Regions from separate parts of the Evansella cellulosilytica DSM 2522 genome, predicted to be linked through region 2. Evidence: predicted binding sites of a transcription regulator. Region 2 holds the regulator's gene; each other region holds the start of a gene.
What was found. The regulator Rex, encoded in region 2, represses fermentation and respiration genes when NADH is low (regulators of the CRP and FNR family bind a similar motif). The targets are predictions, from matches to a motif close to TTGTGAAATATTTCACAA.
Positions count from the first base shown of each region.

Region 1: the regulator Rex is predicted to act here: its motif matches at 2,272-2,289, upstream of BCELL_RS13810 (hemerythrin domain-containing protein).
Region 3: the regulator Rex is predicted to act here: its motif matches at 2,820-2,837, upstream of BCELL_RS03110 (DoxX family membrane protein).
Region 4: the regulator Rex is predicted to act here: its motif matches at 1,853-1,870, upstream of BCELL_RS03095 (DoxX family membrane protein).

Region 1 is NC_014829.1:2,973,286-2,977,948, forward strand. Features, by position in the region: gene BCELL_RS13800 (phosphatidate cytidylyltransferase) at 1-926, opposite strand, end outside; gene BCELL_RS13805 (C40 family peptidase) at 985-1,533, shown strand; gene BCELL_RS13810 (hemerythrin domain-containing protein) at 1,655-2,212, opposite strand; gene BCELL_RS13815 (hypothetical protein) at 2,346-2,546, shown strand; gene BCELL_RS13820 (lytic transglycosylase domain-containing protein) at 3,027-3,818, opposite strand; gene ltrA (group II intron reverse transcriptase/maturase) at 3,934-4,663, opposite strand, start outside.
Region 2 is NC_014829.1:392,275-396,937, reverse strand. Features, by position in the region: gene BCELL_RS01985 (MDR family MFS transporter) at 779-2,188, opposite strand; gene BCELL_RS01980 (redox-sensing transcriptional repressor Rex) at 2,435-3,070, opposite strand; gene moaC (cyclic pyranopterin monophosphate synthase MoaC) at 3,163-3,642, opposite strand; gene BCELL_RS01970 (ABC-F family ATP-binding cassette domain-containing protein) at 3,786-4,663, shown strand, end outside.
Region 3 is NC_014829.1:676,479-681,141, forward strand. Features, by position in the region: gene metE (5-methyltetrahydropteroyltriglutamate--homocysteine S-methyltransferase) at 1-1,550, opposite strand, end outside; cobalamin riboswitch at 1,727-1,909, opposite strand; gene BCELL_RS03110 (DoxX family membrane protein) at 2,094-2,597, opposite strand; gene BCELL_RS03115 (metallophosphoesterase) at 2,994-3,821, shown strand; gene BCELL_RS03120 (hypothetical protein) at 4,025-4,501, shown strand.
Region 4 is NC_014829.1:671,586-676,248, reverse strand. Features, by position in the region: gene metE (5-methyltetrahydropteroyltriglutamate--homocysteine S-methyltransferase) at 1-515, shown strand, start outside; gene BCELL_RS03100 (HD domain-containing protein) at 688-1,638, shown strand; gene BCELL_RS03095 (DoxX family membrane protein) at 2,092-2,595, shown strand; gene BCELL_RS03090 (YdeI/OmpD-associated family protein) at 2,782-3,432, opposite strand; gene BCELL_RS03085 (hypothetical protein) at 3,535-3,789, shown strand; gene BCELL_RS03080 (cupin domain-containing protein) at 4,143-4,663, shown strand, end outside.

The DNA.
Region 1 (4,663 bases), 2.1 Mb from region 2:
TAATATACATAATGGAAAAAGAGAGGAGCTGTATACGTTAAACTGTCTATTTTATTAATATATCTATCTTGTTTAATCTCCGATAGCACTTCTTGGCTCATCACTAAGTTTCTCTTTACCACAGATACAACAGCTGTTCCAAAAAATCCACCTACACTAATTATAATACCAGCAAATATAGAATGAATGAAATCCATTGGTGTTAAATAACGTGCAAGGAAAATAGATAATAATGTAATTAGAATGATTCCCGTAGTCAAACCTTCCCATGTTAAGTTAGGATTAGCATGCGGTATTATTTTTCTTTTCCCTAGTTTCTTTGAAACTAAATATTGAATGACATCATTTCCTTGTGTTAAGACGACTAAATACAAAACAAGCCAACCACCATACTGTACCGCTAATTCATATTCAGTTTCGGTAATAACAATTAGCTTTGGGAATAAAGCGAGATGACTTATTCCAAAAACCATCAGCATCAATCCCCATTGCGTAGAGGCAACTGAATTGAGAAAGCCAATGCTTCCGCTTTTTACAATTCTAATAACAGGCAAAAACAAAAATACATATATTGGAATAAAAATAAGAAACATGCCATACCAGCCAATGTATATCCAATAAAAGTGTAATGGTATCGCCAAATATGCCCATTTATACACTCTACGATCTTGTTTTCGTGTTTTTATCATTGAAAAGTATTCTTTTAATGCTAAAAAACAAAGGAAGGCTAATGACACTAAAGAAACCGTCGGGCTAAAAATTAATGATATACTAAATATAATTGCCATACCCCACCATAAACGGGTTCTTACCACAAGCTCATCATAATCATTTTTCTTTTTAAAATAATTTATTAACAAAACTACTATACTTATTGCCATAAGTACGATAAAAATAATATATAAATATGTATAAATTTGACTCATTAGTTATACTCCCAACTATTTTAGTAGATTTAGACATTTTGATAAGGAGAAGTAGTCAATGGATAAAAAAGTATATATTTTATTAACCGATACCGGTACTGTTTTTACAAAAACGATAAAACAATATACAAAGGCACCTTACAATCACTCCTCAATAGCTTTTGATGAACATCTACTAGAGTTATATAGCTTTGGTAGAAAAAACCCTCGGAACCCTTTGTATGCTGGTTTTATTAAAGAAGATATTTTGAATGGCACATATAAATTATATCCTCAAACGACATGTTCTGTATACGAGATAATTGTAACTGATAGACAAATTGAAAAAATGAAGAGAATGATAGGGTTATTTGAGAGAAAAAAAGATCAAATGATTTATAACATTTTTGGGGTCATTGGAGTAGCATTGAGAGAGCCTTTAGAGCCGAGGGGGTCATACTTTTGTTCACAATTTGTGTCTGAGCTTTTGGAGCGTGCAGGAATAAAGCTGTGGAATAAAATACCAGCTCTCGTAACACCAGATGATTTTAGACGATCAGATAAAACAAAACTAGTTTATGAAGGATTATTGTTAGACTATCCTCCATTAAAGAAAGCAGCTAAATAGAACAGTGTTCGTGCTCTATTTGTCGCGAGAAACACTATAAAAAATATATTAGTAGGTAAATTCCGCACATTGCTTGAGGTTGACTCCATATATTTTAGTCAACCTCTACTATTTCTCTTACTTACGCCATTTGCCTAAACTTCTCTGCCAATTCTTTCTTTTCTTCATTAGAAAGCATTTTCTCAGCCATTGGAAACAAAATTTGCTCTTCCTTCATGAAATGATCCGTTAACGTTGTGTACACTATTTTGGCATGATTAAAAAGCTCAAATGCCTTCTCCTTCGTTACTAATTCGTGATCTTGCGTTATTTTTACGACTTTTGTAAAAAATTCCTTTAAATTTTTCTTTGCTGTATCATGCTCATACTCCATGACTGCTATCGGTCCGCCTTCTCTACCAATATGTTTCACCATCATTTCGAACAGTATATCCTCTTCCCTATCAGAATGGGGTTCTAGTTCTGCAACAAAAACTGTAAGCTTCTCATGCAGGAGCGTGATTGCTTCTCCCCAATTCGTTTTTGTATCTCCATTTTCAAAGGAAATGACCATTTTATTAAACTCATCCATTTTTTCTAGTAGCGACGGATGCTCATCAAACAACTGTTTTAAGGGTGCACAAAAATTAATATCTCTTGGATCTCCAAAGTTACTTGCACAAGGTGAATTTGCAAACATGTATATTGCCTCCTCATTTCTCAAATTTATTTCATTGTAACGAATTCATGTAATAATCGTTGTGATGCTAATCACTAACATTACATGAATGGAATGCTGTTAAATTGGTAAATGTATATGTGAGGTGAATATTATGGAAAATGAAGAGGATTTACAACAGTTTTTACAAGCATCTATTGACCATGAAGAAGAAATGATGCGTACATATTTAATTGAGGCGGAACGAATCCATAGAAATGATGATCTCAAGCTACGATTACGCGAATTCGCAGAAGGAAATGCGAAACGATCTCGTCAACTAATCGATGAAATGAACCGAATGAGAGACGCATAATTTGAAGGTGAAAAAGTGAAAAACTTGCTATTTTGCTGCATTAATATTCAATATACCTAATTATAGAAAAAGTTGATGAGACCGGAGCAAGCGAGGTAACTTTCTCTTCCGCTACGAGCATATGTTTTGGAGCGTTTTCGTGAGCATATAGAGAGATTCCAAAAGAGAAAAAGTGCTGATAGAACAGCGTCGAGACAACTCGATGCTTCATCAAAGAAACGTCGCTCGTTCCTGTGGAAAAATAAGTCACGGTGAGACACTGCAGAGCAAGGCTAAAAGTGGCTTGCCGACTCTCCATGGAAAGCGAGTTTGCGCAGGTCTCATCAACTTCTATATTCAAGTGACCTTATCTTTATTAGCCACCCCTTTCAATCTAAGGACTTTTTCAGTGCCCTTATAATCAGTGGTTTCTTTTTTTATAAAAATATTGTTAAGGGAGACTCAATAGGTAAAAAATCAACCTTTTAAGTCTCCCTCAAATTATTCAATATTCATTGCAACGGCTTTACTTTCTGCTGCCGCCTCTTGGATCTCAACAGCATACCAGCTCCTAGCATGCCCATTTCGCTCAATATAATTTTGCATGCCTCCTATTCCTCTATGATACGCAGTGAGCGCATGATCCCAATCGCCATATTGGCTATATAGAAAATCTAAATAAGTAACTGCTAATTCAATTGAATATAATGGGTCATATAGCATATCGTGATTGTACGGTAAGTTAGCCATATCTGCTATCCATGGACTTGTATTTTTCATAAACTGTGCTAATCCATGTGCCCTACCATATCGCGTTTGTGGTCCAATAGTTTCTGGATTAAACGTACCGCCAGTCTCGACCCGAAGGAGCTCGTATATAATAAGTGGATCAATATCCTTTTCTGATGCCGCAAGTGCTAAAAACTTTCCCCAATCTTTTTTAAAGAGGCCACCACTATCTTCATAAAAGTAGTCTGCAAATTCGTTTGCCATTTCCCAAGAAATATAATGAGCAACATCATCGTACTCACTTCCTTCTTCACTTTCAACGTATGCAATGATTCGTTCTAGTTGGAGTGCTTCTTCAAACTTCTCCTTCTCTGTATCACGCTTCCTATTTAAATCTTCTGTCAGCGACAGCAACGTTTCATTTTCTGTTTTCATTAGTCTATTTTCTGCTTCTGCCAAATCAATGCTATCTTTCATCTTCTTAAACTCAACACTAATAATAATGATGATGCTTACAATCATAAATAAAGATGAAAGAATAATCCCTATACTTTTCATCCTCATTTTTATTCCTCCTTTGCAACTACCTGCAAATTTTAAATAGAGTAGGCGCATGAAATTATTCATGCGCCTCTCACAGATCCGTACGTGCGGGTCATCGCATACGGCTCCTCCATGATTATCCCCGTTGGGGATGATGATCATTGTAAAGTTTTACAAGTGAGACAAGACCGATTTCTACGAACCATTCTTTAGGTAAAGCAGTATGTACTGGGGTAGACAAAGAGCTTCTCCATCTATTCATACGCAATCTAGGGAGATCTCCTTTCCATTTTCTTTTCCTCAGTTCCCTGTGCAATTTCCTAATATTTCTCCAACTTCTTAATTGAACTGATCTTAATCTTCTACGTATCCATCCATCAAATATAGTGAATATAGTCTTCCCATAAAAGTGACCAAAGTAGTTACCCCAACCTCTTAGGTATGGATTAAGTTTTTCTTTAATCAATGTCTCGATGTTTACGGTTTGGTTTCGCCTAGTGATCTCCTTAACCTTTTCTTTAAATTTCTTTAAAGCTTTAGGAGATGCAGAAACATAATAACCACCCTTGAATTCGTGACCCAAAAATAGAAATGGTTCTTCTAGGTTATTAACAACCTTAGTCTTTTCAGGGTGAACCGTTAAACCTAGTTCCTCGTTTAAGAAGCGAGTTACTGATTTAAGGACTCTTTCAGCCCCTTTTTGTGATTTACAACATATAACAAAGTCATCAGCGTACCTTGTGATTCGATGCCCCCGTTTTGTCATCAGTTCATCGAGTGGGTGTAAATAGATATTTGCAAGTAATGGACTAATAACCCCACCTTGAGGTGTTCCTTTTTCAGTAAGGTGGAAGCTTCCTCCATCC
Region 2 (4,663 bases):
GTTTTTAATTTACGTTTGTAAGCACCAATAAGATTTTTCCTTAAAACGAGGTTGACTCACTGGGTAAGATACCCCTTTTGAGTCAACCTTCCTTTGTTTTGTCATGATAATAAAGCTATTTTACGTTCTTCAATAACCGCTCCTGTTTTTGCAAGGGCACTGAAAAAGTGGCGTTCCTTCACTTTTTCAGTGCCCTTAAGCAATGTGCGTAGCCGTCGCAATCGTTTAAAAGCCTGATAGGAGTGGGTTTATCCTATCAGGCGAGCGACGAGCATAGCCATTGCAATACAAATAGAAGGCACTGAAAAAGTGGCGTTCTTTCACTTTTTCAGTGCCCTTAGGCAATGTGCGTAGCCGTCGCAATCGTTTAAAAGCCTGATAGGAATGGGTTTATCCTATCAGGCGAGCGACGAGCATAGCCATTGCAATACAAATAGAAGGCACTGAAAAAGTGAAAAACTTGCTGTTTCGTTGCATTAATATTAATACAGCTCATTATAGGGAAAGGGAAAGTTGATGAGACCGGAGCAAGCGAGTTTACTGTCTCTTCCTCTACGAGTATATGCTTTGGAGCGTATCCGTCGAGACAACTCGAAGCATAAGGCGACGAAGTAACGCTCGTTCCTGTGGGATCGAAGGCAGGGGTGAGACCCCGCAGACCGCAGGTCGAGGAGGCTCACCAGCCGCCCACGGAAAGCGAGTTTGCACAGGTCTCATCAACTTCTATATTCAAACAACCTTATATTTATTAGTCTACCCTTTGAATTTAAGTACTTTTTCAGTGGTCCTTTTGCTGCTTTTTATGTTCTTTCCCAAGTAATATCCCAATTGGTATAGATATTAAGGAAAGTATAGCGATAATGATAAACCCTTCATTAATTGCTTGTAAGCTCGATTGTTCAAGTGATGTCCCATTTAGTGCAGTAAGCTGTCCTCTTCTAACCTCGAAATATACGGATATGAAAACGATCCCTAACGAAGAGCTCATTTGGCGAAGCACATTATTCATTGCCGACCCTCTCGTAATTAGCTGTTCTGGAATAGCATTCATACCTGCTGTTGTAGATGGCATTGTGCTTAATCCCATCCCTATTCCTCTTACACCATTTAGGACGAAAATAACCCATAATGCCGTTTCTAAGCTTAAAAATCCATATAAAAAGGTAGGTATTGTCGTCAAAATAAGGCCTGTCGTTACTACAAGTGCGGGGCCTTTTTTATCTAACATCCTTCCACCAATGCTCATAAAAATACCGGAAAGTAATGCTCCTGGCAATAACGACAATCCTGTCATAATCGCACCGTAACCATATACATTTTGCACTAACAATGGTACGAGAAAAATACCAGCAAACAAGCTAATACTACTGATACTTCCAATCCAAACGCTATACGTGTATGCACGTACTTTAAAAATCGATAAATCGAGAAGTGGCTGTTCTTTTCTGTTTTCTATGCGGATAAAAAGGAATAACGATAATAGTCCGAAAACAATAAGAGCAATATTCAATACGTTTGTTAAATGTCCAATCTCCGACACTCTTCCTAATGCAAGTAAAATCGCACCTACACCGAGCGTGACAGCAACGAATCCCGACAAATCAAACGTAAGTCCATTGACCTTTTTCGTTTGTTTTAAATACAAATATGAAAAGATAAGACCTAATAATCCAGTAGGAATGTTACAAAGGAAGAGCCATTGCCACGATCCCATTTCGATAATAAATCCACCTAGTGTCGGTCCAATTGTTGGCGCCATCATTGCAGCAATACCATAAATCCCTGTCGCAAGTCCACGTTCTTTCCTCGGAAAAACTTCAAAAATAAGCGCCATCGATGTTGGCATCATTAATCCGCCACCTATTCCTTGAAGACCACGGAATAAAATGAGAGAGGATAGATCCCACGAAAAAGCTCCTAAAATGGATCCAAGAATAAAGATGAACAAGCCAGCCATATATAGCTGCTTTTTCCCAAACTTATCACCTAAATATCCCGTAACTGGCATCGTAATACCCATTGTAACCATAAAAATCGTAATAACCCATCCAGTCGCAACGGCATCCCCACCGAACACATTCATTAAATGGGGAACTGCTGGATTTAACATACTGTTATTTAAAATAATTGTAAAAGTCCCTAATAAAACTGTAATAACTACGAGCCATTTATGTGGTACTTTGCTCAACAACATCACCTGCTTGCTAAAACTTTTTCGAAACTCGAAACATTACTATTACTATACCACGATAGCCGATGATTGCCTACATGCCTATTTAACGAAAAATAGCATCCCCTTGTATGAGGGCAACATTACTGCCTCAAGAACTCCAATAAATAAAATTAAGGTGTGTTAAAGGCTTACTAACCTTTAAACACACCTGTAAGTACTTTGTATGTAGAACTCTTCTGAAGAAAAGGGTAATATTCTCATTTACATTGGATAATGCTTTAAAAAGTAAACTAATGATTGTAGTTCTACTGATAAATCAATATGATGAATACGAACGTTTTCCGGAACGGATAGTCTTGCTGGTGTAAAGTTTAAAATTCCTTTAATCCCTGCTTTTACTAATTGGTCTGCAATTGGCTGTGCTGCATTAGCAGGAACAGTTAAAATAGCAACTTCAATTTCACCTTGAATCAGCTCTTCAATATTATTTAAATGATGAATGCTAACGTTTCCAATTTCTTGTCCCACTTTGTTTTCGTCTACGTCAAATGCCATTTCAATTCTCATGTTGTTACTTTTGGAAAAATTATAGTTTAATAGTGCAGTTCCTAAATTACCTACTCCTACTAAAATGACCTTTGTCACTTCATCTTGATCAAGCGTCTTACGAAAAAAAGTCAATAAGTAGTTAACATTATACCCATAGCCCTTTTTCCCTAATGCACCGAAATAGGAAAAATCACGTCTGATTGTTGCTGAGTCTACCTTTACTGCTTCACTTAACTCAGAGGACGATACACGATGTTTTCCAGAAGATTGCAGGCTCTCTAAAAATCGATAATAAAGCGGTAGACGTTTTGCTGTTGCTTGCGGTATTTTGGCTTGTTCAATATCCACACTATTCCCTCCTAGCATGATGGTTGCTCCAAAAGAATATAGATCTCTTTTGAAGTCCCATTTCATTTAATATATATTTGTATTTATTATTGCTATCTTTTAAAGTCGCCGTTCTTCCCACCTGTTTTTTCAAGCAAGTAATTTTCTCCTATTATCATTCCTTTGTCAACTGCTTTGCACATGTCGTAAATCGTTAAAGCCGTTGCTGACACGGCTGTTAGCGCTTCCATTTCAACACCTGTGCTTCCTTTTGTCTTTACACTTGCTTCGATATGTAACGTGTATTCACTTTCACTAGTTTCCCAATCAAAATGTATGTTAACTCCCGACAAAGATAAAGGGTGACACATAGGTATCCATTGTGATGTGTTTTTTGCAGCCATAATACCTGCTACTTGAGCAACAGCTAAAACATCTCCTTTTTTCATTGTCCCTTGTTGAATGCCATCGTATATTTCTTTATTTACTTGGATGCTTCCTTTTGCAACAGCTGTTCGCACTGTTTCTCCTTTATCGGAGATGTCGACCATTTTGGCTCTCCCTTGTTCATTAAAATGCGTGAACGAACTCAAGGCTTCTACCCCCTTTACTAACACTATTGTACACTTTTCTTCACAAACTACACAACCACTTTCATTTAAGTTGCTTCATATGTGTTTATTCATGTACACTTATTTTGTGAAATGTATGGATTTAGACAGTGAGGATGAAAAAGATGATCTTATTACAATGTGTACAATTGTCAAAATCCTTCGGAGCAGAGAGAATTTTATCAAATGTAAAGCTTGAGGTACAAAGCCGTGAACGTGTAGCATTAGTCGGTCGTAATGGTGCCGGTAAATCTACACTTCTAAAAATTATTGCTGGTGACCTCTCATTTGACTCTGGAGATTTAATCATACCTAAAAACGTTTCAATCGGTTACCTTGCACAGGATAGTGGGTTAAACACCGATCGTTCCATTTGGGAAGAGATGAACACTGTATTTGTTCATTTAAAACAAATGGAGAAACAGCTAAGAAAACTAGAAGAAAAAATGAGTAATCCGAATCAAAGTGACTATGAAAAAGTTTTATCAGATTATGATCAATTACAGCAAGATTTCAAAGATGCAGGTGGCTATCAATACGAAGCAGATATACGTGGTATATTATCTGGCTTAAATTTTGCTCACTTTGACTATAACACGACTGTAAACACTTTAAGTGGCGGCCAAAAAACGCGACTAGCTCTTGGAAAGCTCCTCCTATCAAAGCCTGATCTATTAATTTTAGATGAGCCGACAAACCACTTAGATATAGAAACTCTTACATGGCTTGAAAATTATTTATCTAGTTATGATGGCGCGATACTCGTAGTATCACATGACCGTTATTTTCTTGACCGTATTGTTAATCAAGTATACGAGCTGTCATTTAACGAGACGACTAAGTATCCTGGCAACTATAGTAACTATTTAGAGGAAAAAGCGAAACGCCTTGAAATAGAATTAAAGCGGTTTGAAAAACAGCAGGAAGAAATGAAACGGCTTGAAGACTTTGTTCAACGTAATATTGCTCGAGCTTCCACTACTAAAAGAGCACAAAGTAGAAG
Region 3 (4,663 bases), 280 kb from region 2:
TATGAGACAACCCATGCTTTTTCAGTAAATGCAAAGCCACTTAATTTTTCTCCAAAGTATTCAACCATATCTGTACGTTCAAATTCTCCGTGCACTAAAACATCCAGTCCAATATCCTCTTGAAGGGAGATCCAACGTGCCGTCTCTTTTTCTAGAAAATCTCTATAAGTATCATCACTAATTTCTTGCTGTCTCCATGCCTTACGTGTTTCTTTTACTATTTTAGATTGAGGGAAGCTGCCGATAGTCGTTGTTGGATAATCGGGTAATTGCAGTACTTCTTTTTGTAAAGATTGTCGTTCTTTAAAAGCCATTGGTCTTGAAAAATGATTTTGCTCGAGTAAAGAAAGTTCTTCTCTCACTTTTTCATTTTTTCTCATTTTATGCTGACTTAATGTTTCAATAGCTTTCATACTGTCAGATACGCGCTTGTTCCCGTACCAAGCATCATCTCGCACATAGGAAGTTACACTTGTTATTTCAACTATTTTTTCATCAGCAAAAGCTAATGCGTTTATTAGTGTTGACTCAAGCTTCGTTTCTGATTTTGTAGTCACAGGAACATGCTGTAAGCTACATGACGATTGGATCCATGCTTTAGTAGCACCGCTGATGGATAATACAGCATGAACATCTGTTGCTTTTTCTGCTAAATTAGCACGCCAAATGTCTCGCCCATTAATCACCCCAATTCCTAACACTTTATCCTTTGGAAAACCATACTGGCGAATGGAGGATGTATTTTGCTCTTTACCGTGTACAAAGTCTAATCCAATTCCTGCGACAGGGATGTCACAAATGTCCTCATATGCTGATAAACCTTCAAAGTATGTTTGCAGCATAATTTTAGCTGATGGTACACTTTCGACTAATTGTCTGTATATTTGTTGAACGAGTTTAATATCGTCCTTATCTAGAGATAGTACTAATGAAGGTTCTTCGATTTGTATCCACTCTGCACCAGCGTCAACAAGCTCCTGCAACACTTTTACATACAATGGTAATAGTTTTAAGTAAAACGATGCTTTCGTTTTTTCATCATATCCTTTAGATAATTGCACAAAAGTGTACGGACCAATGATAGTTGGTTTTGTAATAAGACCCAATTTTTCCTTTGCTTCTATAAAATACTCTAAAATATAGTTTTCAGTTAATTGTAACGGTCTGTCTTCATATTCGGGTACAATGTAGTGATAGTTCGTGTTGAACCACTTTGTCATTTCACATGCGATAACATCACTTTTCCCACGTGCCATTGCATAATATGTTGAAAACTCGACCTTCCCACCTATCCAACTATAACGTTCAGGTATGATACCAAACATTGTTGCATGATCTAGCATACGATCATATAGGGTGAAATCACCAACAGTGATAAAATCTAAACCTAATTCTTGCTGGCGCTTCAGATGATTTAAGCGAATTGCTTCCATTTTTGAGTTAAATTGCTCCTCTGTTATTTCTTTCTTCCAAAAGGCTTCTAAACATTTCTTCCATTCTCTGTTATCACCGATGTAAGGATAACCATGTACTGTACTAATTAAATTCATTTCGGACCCTCCCATAAATGTTTTACATATCTCCAAATAACAAAAAGGCCATCCCCGCGTTAGGAGATGGCTTAACAATCAAGTTTGATAAGTAGAAAAAACATGCTAAATGAGCATCCTCATCACTCGTTTGTCGTACAAATTGAATGTCACCACCTATTTCCACGTAGGTATTTGGTGTGTACTAGGAATTGGCAGGTCTCCTGGCTTATCATCAATGCTTCTCACACCTTCCCATCATCAAAGACAGTGGTAACTGTGAGTTACTCCGATTTACAGTTGCGGGACAGCGACGGAATTACACCGTTCTTCCCTTTTAAGCCAAACCGCAGTTTGGCACCAATTCTTACACGATATGTAATTGCTAATAACTATAACATAAAAAAATTGGAAAGCATATACTATTGTTTGAAAACTCAGTTAAAGGCTGGTGTTAATATTCACAACAGGTGCAAGCGTCCTGAAGTGATAATCAACAGCAAACTTTTACTTTAACTATAAATAAAGGAGAACTCAATTGGTTATTGAGTCCTCCTCATATCATCATGCAATTTCCGTTGCTGTTTTATCAAGTTTTCCTCTGAAAATTACAGTGCGAAGGTAAGGGATAACCCAACGGTCTCCACCGAATTTACCTGCATTGTAGCCAGCTGCTAAGATGAAAATGGTAATGAGAACCATCCAAGGATTAGTAGACACAGTACCTGCAAACATAAATGCGAAGTTCATAACGATACCAAAGAACGCTGCAGCTGTTGTTAATACACCTAATATTAATCCTAATCCTACAAGAAGCTCTCCCCAAGCGACCATAAAGCTAAATGTTCCTGCAAATGGAAGTGCAAAGTTCTCAATGAAGGCATGGTACGTTGGGTAAGTAGCTGCAACAGTTTCATTAGCAACAACACCGTTTAAATATCCACTAGCATCAAATCCCCCTGTCACTTTTCCCCATCCTGCTGTTAACCAAGACCAACCTAAGTAAAGACGTAAAACTGTTAAAAGACCAGCTGCAATTTTGTTGTTTCGTAAGAAATCGATAAACATGAATAATTCCTCCCCTAAAGGTTTTTATTTTATTTTTCGAAGATCGTTTGTGATCTGTTCTTTTTAATAAGTTAATAATAATAGCTTTTGTTAAGGTGATTGACTTTGCGTCGCTCTTGTTAGTGACCACTAACTATCTTCACTTGTAGTATATAACGGATAAAGGTGTGATGAACGTCACACTTATGAACGTTATGTTGCAAACTAGTGACGAAAATGTGAATGTGAGTATTTTCACAAAAACTCTATCATTTATTAAATATGATCATTTTTTTCAAAGACTTCCAAACAATATTAGTTTAAAATAAAGCTACTAATTGGAGTGGCTAATAAGGTTTGTAAATACACGAGCTAATGGTGGTGAGTCTATTGAAAAAATTATATAGGAGAAAGTATATGTATCTATTATTACTGTTAATGGCAATTATTTATTTTTTCTATTACGAAAATAATGCCCTGACTTTGACAGATTACACAATTCAATCACATAAAATACCTGCTAGCTTTGAAGACTTTAAAATTGTTCAGCTTTCAGATTTGCATGGGAAAAAGTTTGGAGATGACCAAAATAGATTAATGGAGGTAGTGAAAGAGGAAAGGCCAGATATCATCGTATTTACTGGCGATTTAATAGATTCCAGAAGAGGTGGCGAAGAGAATAGTTTACTTTTAATGGAACGTTTAATTGAAGTTGCACCAGTTTATTATGTGACTGGTAATCATGAATGGCGTTCTGGAATCTATGATTCTCTAGAGAGTAAACTACTTCAATTAGGGGTCGTAGTTCTTAGAAATCGTTCTGAAGAAATTCGTATTGATAACGACTCTATAATGATTGCAGGTATTGACGATCCACAACAGGATACAACGGGTCGCTCCGACTATGATGTAGTGAACGAGTTTATGAACGACGCAATCACTAATGAAACGGAGGAAGATTATTTCCATATTTTACTTTCTCATCGACCAGAATTGTTTCCAGTATACTCGAAGTTCCATATGGATTTGATCTTTTCAGGACATGCTCATGGTGGTCAGTTTAGGCTGCCTTTCGTTGGAGGAGTATTAGCACCGAATCAAGGTTTATTTCCGAAGTACGCATCAGGGAAGCAAACCCAAGAAGTTTCTACAATGATTGTAAATAGAGGACTTGGGAATAGTTTGTTTCCAGTAAGGTTATTTAATCGACCGGAAATTGTAGTGGTTACGTTGGAAGTGGATTAATTAATACCTTTGTACTATTACAATGATTAATAAGTTGTTTTAATGGGTCGATTGTAATGATGAGAGAATATAGAAACGATTCGAAAGTATCAGGAAATTTTTGGTTTATAGACAGAAATTTATTGTATAATTTTTTTGGGCCGCTTTTTTCGTGCGGTAAAAAAAAATATCATTCCGAATTTCGAAAGGTAGGTAAAGTACAATTGAACAACGAAATGCAAACGCATAATCAGCAAGGTTTTACTTCTGAGCACCATGAGCAAGGAAATCAAAAGAAACATTCAGTATTAGGAATAATTTCTTTCATTATCTTTGGTGTCATGTTTTTATTAGCTATAGTAGCAGTTATCCTTGTACAATCTTCAATTAACGATTACTATACGATTGCGGATAATACACCTTATACATTCGATGAGTTAACAGAAATGATGACTCTCGAAACGGCAGCACCTGAGTATGCTGATTTAATGGATCGTGCTGACATCAGGTTAGGAATTGCTATTATGCTAGCATTTGGAATTGCAGTTGGTCATGTGATTGGAGTCGTTCTAGGAATTATAGGTGTAGCAACGGCAAAAGGAAAGAAGCTATTTGCTACTCTTGGATTAATACTTAATATCGTTTCACCAATTGTTTTCTTCTTTATCGGTCTTACGCTAATAATGGTTCCATTTATATAATAGAAAACAGTGTTAAACATAAAAGCCAGCAAAAAGGTTTCTACCTCTTTTGCTGGCTTTTGTGAAACGTACGCTAATTTATATCGTATATATTATTATAGTAGAGATGAATTTTTTTCAAATGCTTTGTTAAGTTATGTCTTGGATTTCCACAAAAGGTTA
Region 4 (4,663 bases), 280 kb from region 2:
AGGATGCTGGAATTAAAATTATTCAAGTTGATGAACCTGCATTACGTGAAGGCTTGCCACTACGTATCGAGAATAGAGATGCATATTTAGCTTGGGCAATAAACGCATTTAAACTAGCAACATCAAGAGTTAAAAATACGACTCAGATTCATACGCATATGTGCTATTGTGAATTTAATGACTTTATTGAACCGATTCGTGCACTTGATGCTGATGTTATTTCTATTGAGACTTCTAGAAGTCATGGCGAACTAATCGAGTCGCTTAAACAAGATCCATATGATTTAGGTATCGGACTAGGGGTGTATGATATTCATAGTCCACGCATCCCTAGTGTCGAAGAAATAGATACAATATTAAAAGATAGTATACAAGTCATACCTAAAGAACAATTTTGGGTCAATCCCGACTGTGGATTGAAGACACGAAATGAAGAGGAGACAATAGCTTCTCTTAAAAATATGGTTAAGGCTACACATAAGCTTCGCAAGCTTCAATCATATCCAGTTCAATGAAACAAAATCTACTAAATGACAATTAATTATACTATTTTAGAGAATTAATAGGCTAAGAGTATTGACAACTTCCTCTAAAAGAGTATGATAATAATTTCCATGATTGCAGTCTCTAGCGTTATCTTTAGTACTAGAGATTGCAATATTTTTTATTTAGGAGGTTTTTTGAAATATGATAACCGAACCTTTATATCCAACAATAGAGCCCTATGAGTGGGAAAAAGAGCTATTACTAAGCACTCCAGTAAGACGGCTCAAGCACTTAGCACACTTTGGAGCAGGCGCACTCTTATCATCAGTAGTTCATTCTAGATACGAACATACAATTGGCGTTTGGAAATTAGCTTCATATTTCTTTCCAAACGACAATATATTAAGAATTGCTGCCATTCTTCATGATGTTGGTCACCTACCATTTTCACATTCAGTAGAAAAAACATTAGGCTTCAATCACCACCACCTCACAGAACAAATGATTAAAGAAAAAGAAATTAGCGACATTTTACATAAAGTTAACATTTGTCCGAGCGAAGTTATTCAATTTCTTAGACACACTTCTCCCTTGAATGGTAATGAGTATATTTTAGGCATTGACCACCTAGACAGTTTTCTCAGAGATACATACATGATGGGAAAAATTGATTTTCTTCCAAAGCACTTGTTACCTCAATTATCTTGTACATCAAAAGGAATTGCTACAGATGAAGAAACAGGTATTTACTTATTGAAACTAATAAAACGCGACCATCAAGTTTTTCTCGATCCGATTATGGTTGCTGTTGATAGATTACTTGCAGAAGCAATTAAGTGTCACTGGAATGCAACTGCTCAAAACGATAAAAAGCTATTCCCTACACTGACTGACTCAGCTGTTATAGAGATGCTAAAAGAGTCTCCTTCTAGTAAAGCAAGACGTTTGATTCATACGATTTTATACGCTCCACACAAGATTATTATTACAAAAGAACAAGGGATTGGTTTGCCTATAAGTATCCGAAAAGTTTACAATAAAACACCACTCTTGAATGGAAAACCATTAAACGAAGAGAGTGAAGAAGCTCGAAAAATATTTGATAGCTTGTCATCACTTACGTTTCAATTAGAAGTTTTCATAAAGGATTAATTACTCCATTATTAAGGCAATTTTGAAGTGGAAAGAGGCTGTTGAAAAAGCTATTTCAGTTTCTGGCAACGACCCCATTCGCCGCGCGTCCATTATAAGAAATCCACTTATAATGGCTCTTAGAGATTACGTCGGTTCCGCACATTGTTTAGAGGATGATTCAGAAGGCAAAAATTCGGCCTTTCGAGTTATCCTCTCAATCGTCTCCTCTCCCTTGTGAAAATAATCACATTCACATTTTCGTCACTAGTTTGCAACATAACGTTCATAAGTGTGACGTTCATCACACCTTTATCCGTTATATACTACAAGTGAAGATAGTTAGTGGTCACTAACAAGAGCGACGCAAAGTCAATCACCTTAACAAAAGCTATTATTATTAACTTATTAGAAGAACAGATCACAGACGATCTTCGAAAAATAAAATAAAAACCTTTAGGGGAGGAATTATTCATGTTTATGGATTTTTTACGAAACAACAAAATTGCAGCTGGTCTTTTAACAGTTTTACGTCTTTACTTAGGATGGTCTTGGTTAACAGCAGGATGGGGAAAAGTAACAGGTGGATTTGATGCAGGCGGATATTTAAACGGTGTTGTTGCTAATGAAACTGTTGCAGCTACTTACCCAACGTACCATGCCTTCATTGAGAATTTTGCACTTCCATTTGCAGGAACATTTAGCTTTATGGTCGCTTGGGGAGAGCTTCTTGTAGGATTAGGATTAATATTAGGTGTATTAACAACAGCGGCAGCGTTCTTCGGTATCGTCATGAACTTCGCATTTATGTTTGCAGGTACAGTGTCTACTAACCCATGGATGATCCTTATTACAATCTTCATCTTAGCTGCTGGCTACAATGCAGGTAAATTCGGTGGAGACCGTTGGGTTATCCCTTACCTTCGCTCTGTAATATTCAGAGGGAAACTTGATAAAACAGTAACGAATGCAGCATAGATACACGACATAAATCAAACTCATAAGAAAAAATAAAAACGAGCTTAGTGAAGCTCGTTTTTATTTTTTCTTTGTTTTTTACCTATAAACGAAGGGAGGATGTCTTAAAAGCCATCCTCCTCTTCAATTTTTGAAGAATACCATGCTTCTGAAATATCCACGAGAAGTATCCTTCACCTCCTATAGTCATTTCTTCTTTTGACGGTACAAGTCCATTGTTTTATACCCTTGTGAAAGCACCTCAATCATTTGCTCTTTTCGCTTATCTCTTGTTTTTTGCTGCTTAGCAGAAAATATAAATCGCGCCCAATCTTTCTTGTATCCTGGTGTTAGCTTTTGATAAAAATCAAATTCGTCTTTATTATTTTGAAGCAATTCCTCAACATCCTTCACCATTCCTTCGTAATCTGCAACACATTGGCTTGATGGAATTGATTTTTGTACTTTCTTTTTTTCACGTTTTAACCCAACAACAGTGAATACATCATCCATACTAACCATACGTGAAAACTTTACATCGCTATTGCCAACATAACCATCTTCTCCAACCTTCAACTTAGGAAAAATCTCGTCTCTGTGTACAAAGGTTTGATATCTTTTATTTCCTTTTTTCGGATATGCAATATAAATATACCCTTTTTCGGACAGCTTATTTTCTTTTATTATATGATCTATGTTTTCCATCATTTCCTCTATTGTTTCAACAAAAACAAATATAGCGTCGTGTTCCTTCGTCAAAGTATTTGGATAATCAGCAAATACGCGATAATCCTCTGGTTCATTTAACACAGCCATATTACTATATTTATCTAGCTTTAATTTCCTAATAATTTCCATAGTATGCTCCTTCATCAGTTAATAACATGTTTATTTTAACACTAAAAATGTAGTGATAAAATATCTGGTTAAATGATGAGTCCCTAAGTAAAAAAGTTAGTGATGAATGATGACATTCATCATATATTTCATACAGAGAATAATCAAAGCTTAAAAGAAATGGGTGATACGATGAATCATGTTATATTTTTTGAAGACAATGACCTTTTGTTAAGTCAAATTAGAGATGTTGTACCTCAGGAAGAGGAAGGAATTAAGCTAAAAGGCCGTAAAGGAAAAGTACTTACTGTAAAAAATAAATATAGGAATGTGTACCATGTAGAAGTGGAACTGATGAAAAAAAAGCAAGAAGGCTAACAGAGGCTAACAGGGACGGTTCTCACTCGCCAGTTTGATAGTTTTGCATGATTTGGTCAAAGTTATGTGCGATTCCTTTCAAGTTACAAACGATTTTGATCGAGTTATGTGCGATTTAACACGAGTTTCACGCGATTTGGAAACCAACTGGAAAAACACTTTAATTAGGCTAATAGGGACGGTTCTCCTTTGCATACTTTTTACCTATCAAACCATCCCTTTATTAACTTACATGACTTAATATACATCATTTGACCAGCATAAACCTCTCGCCCATTTTTATTTTTTTACTTACTTATAAATAGACATCTGCATAGGATAAAAGGAAAATGGACTTTCGAGAGGAGAAGAAAATGTATTATCCACCATACCGACCATCCCATTGGCCTAATGCGGTGAACACTCAGTGGAACTATAGCAACGGAGGCTATGACACATGGCTTAACAATCCTAACTATAGGAGTATTAATCCTAAATACCGAGACACGAATCTTGTTGATTACGGATCAAACCCTTTTGTAGTTGATATGGAGACAGTCACGAAGAATAATCAAAATTTCCGGACAGCTTTATGGACAGGTAAACATTTGCAATTAACTTTGATGAGTATCGACGTAGGTGAAGACATCGGCTTGGAGGTTCATCCTCACCTTGATCAGTTCCTTCGAATCGAAGAGGGGCAAGGATTAGTGCAAATGGGCGATAGAAAAGAGTACCTAAATTTCCAACAGCAAGCGTATAAGGATTATGCGATATTTGTACCAGCTGGAAAGTGGCACAACCTTATCAATACAGGTCATCAGCCACTAAAACTATACTCGATCTATGCTCCACCAGAGCATCCATTTGGTACCGTACATGAAACGAAAGCCAT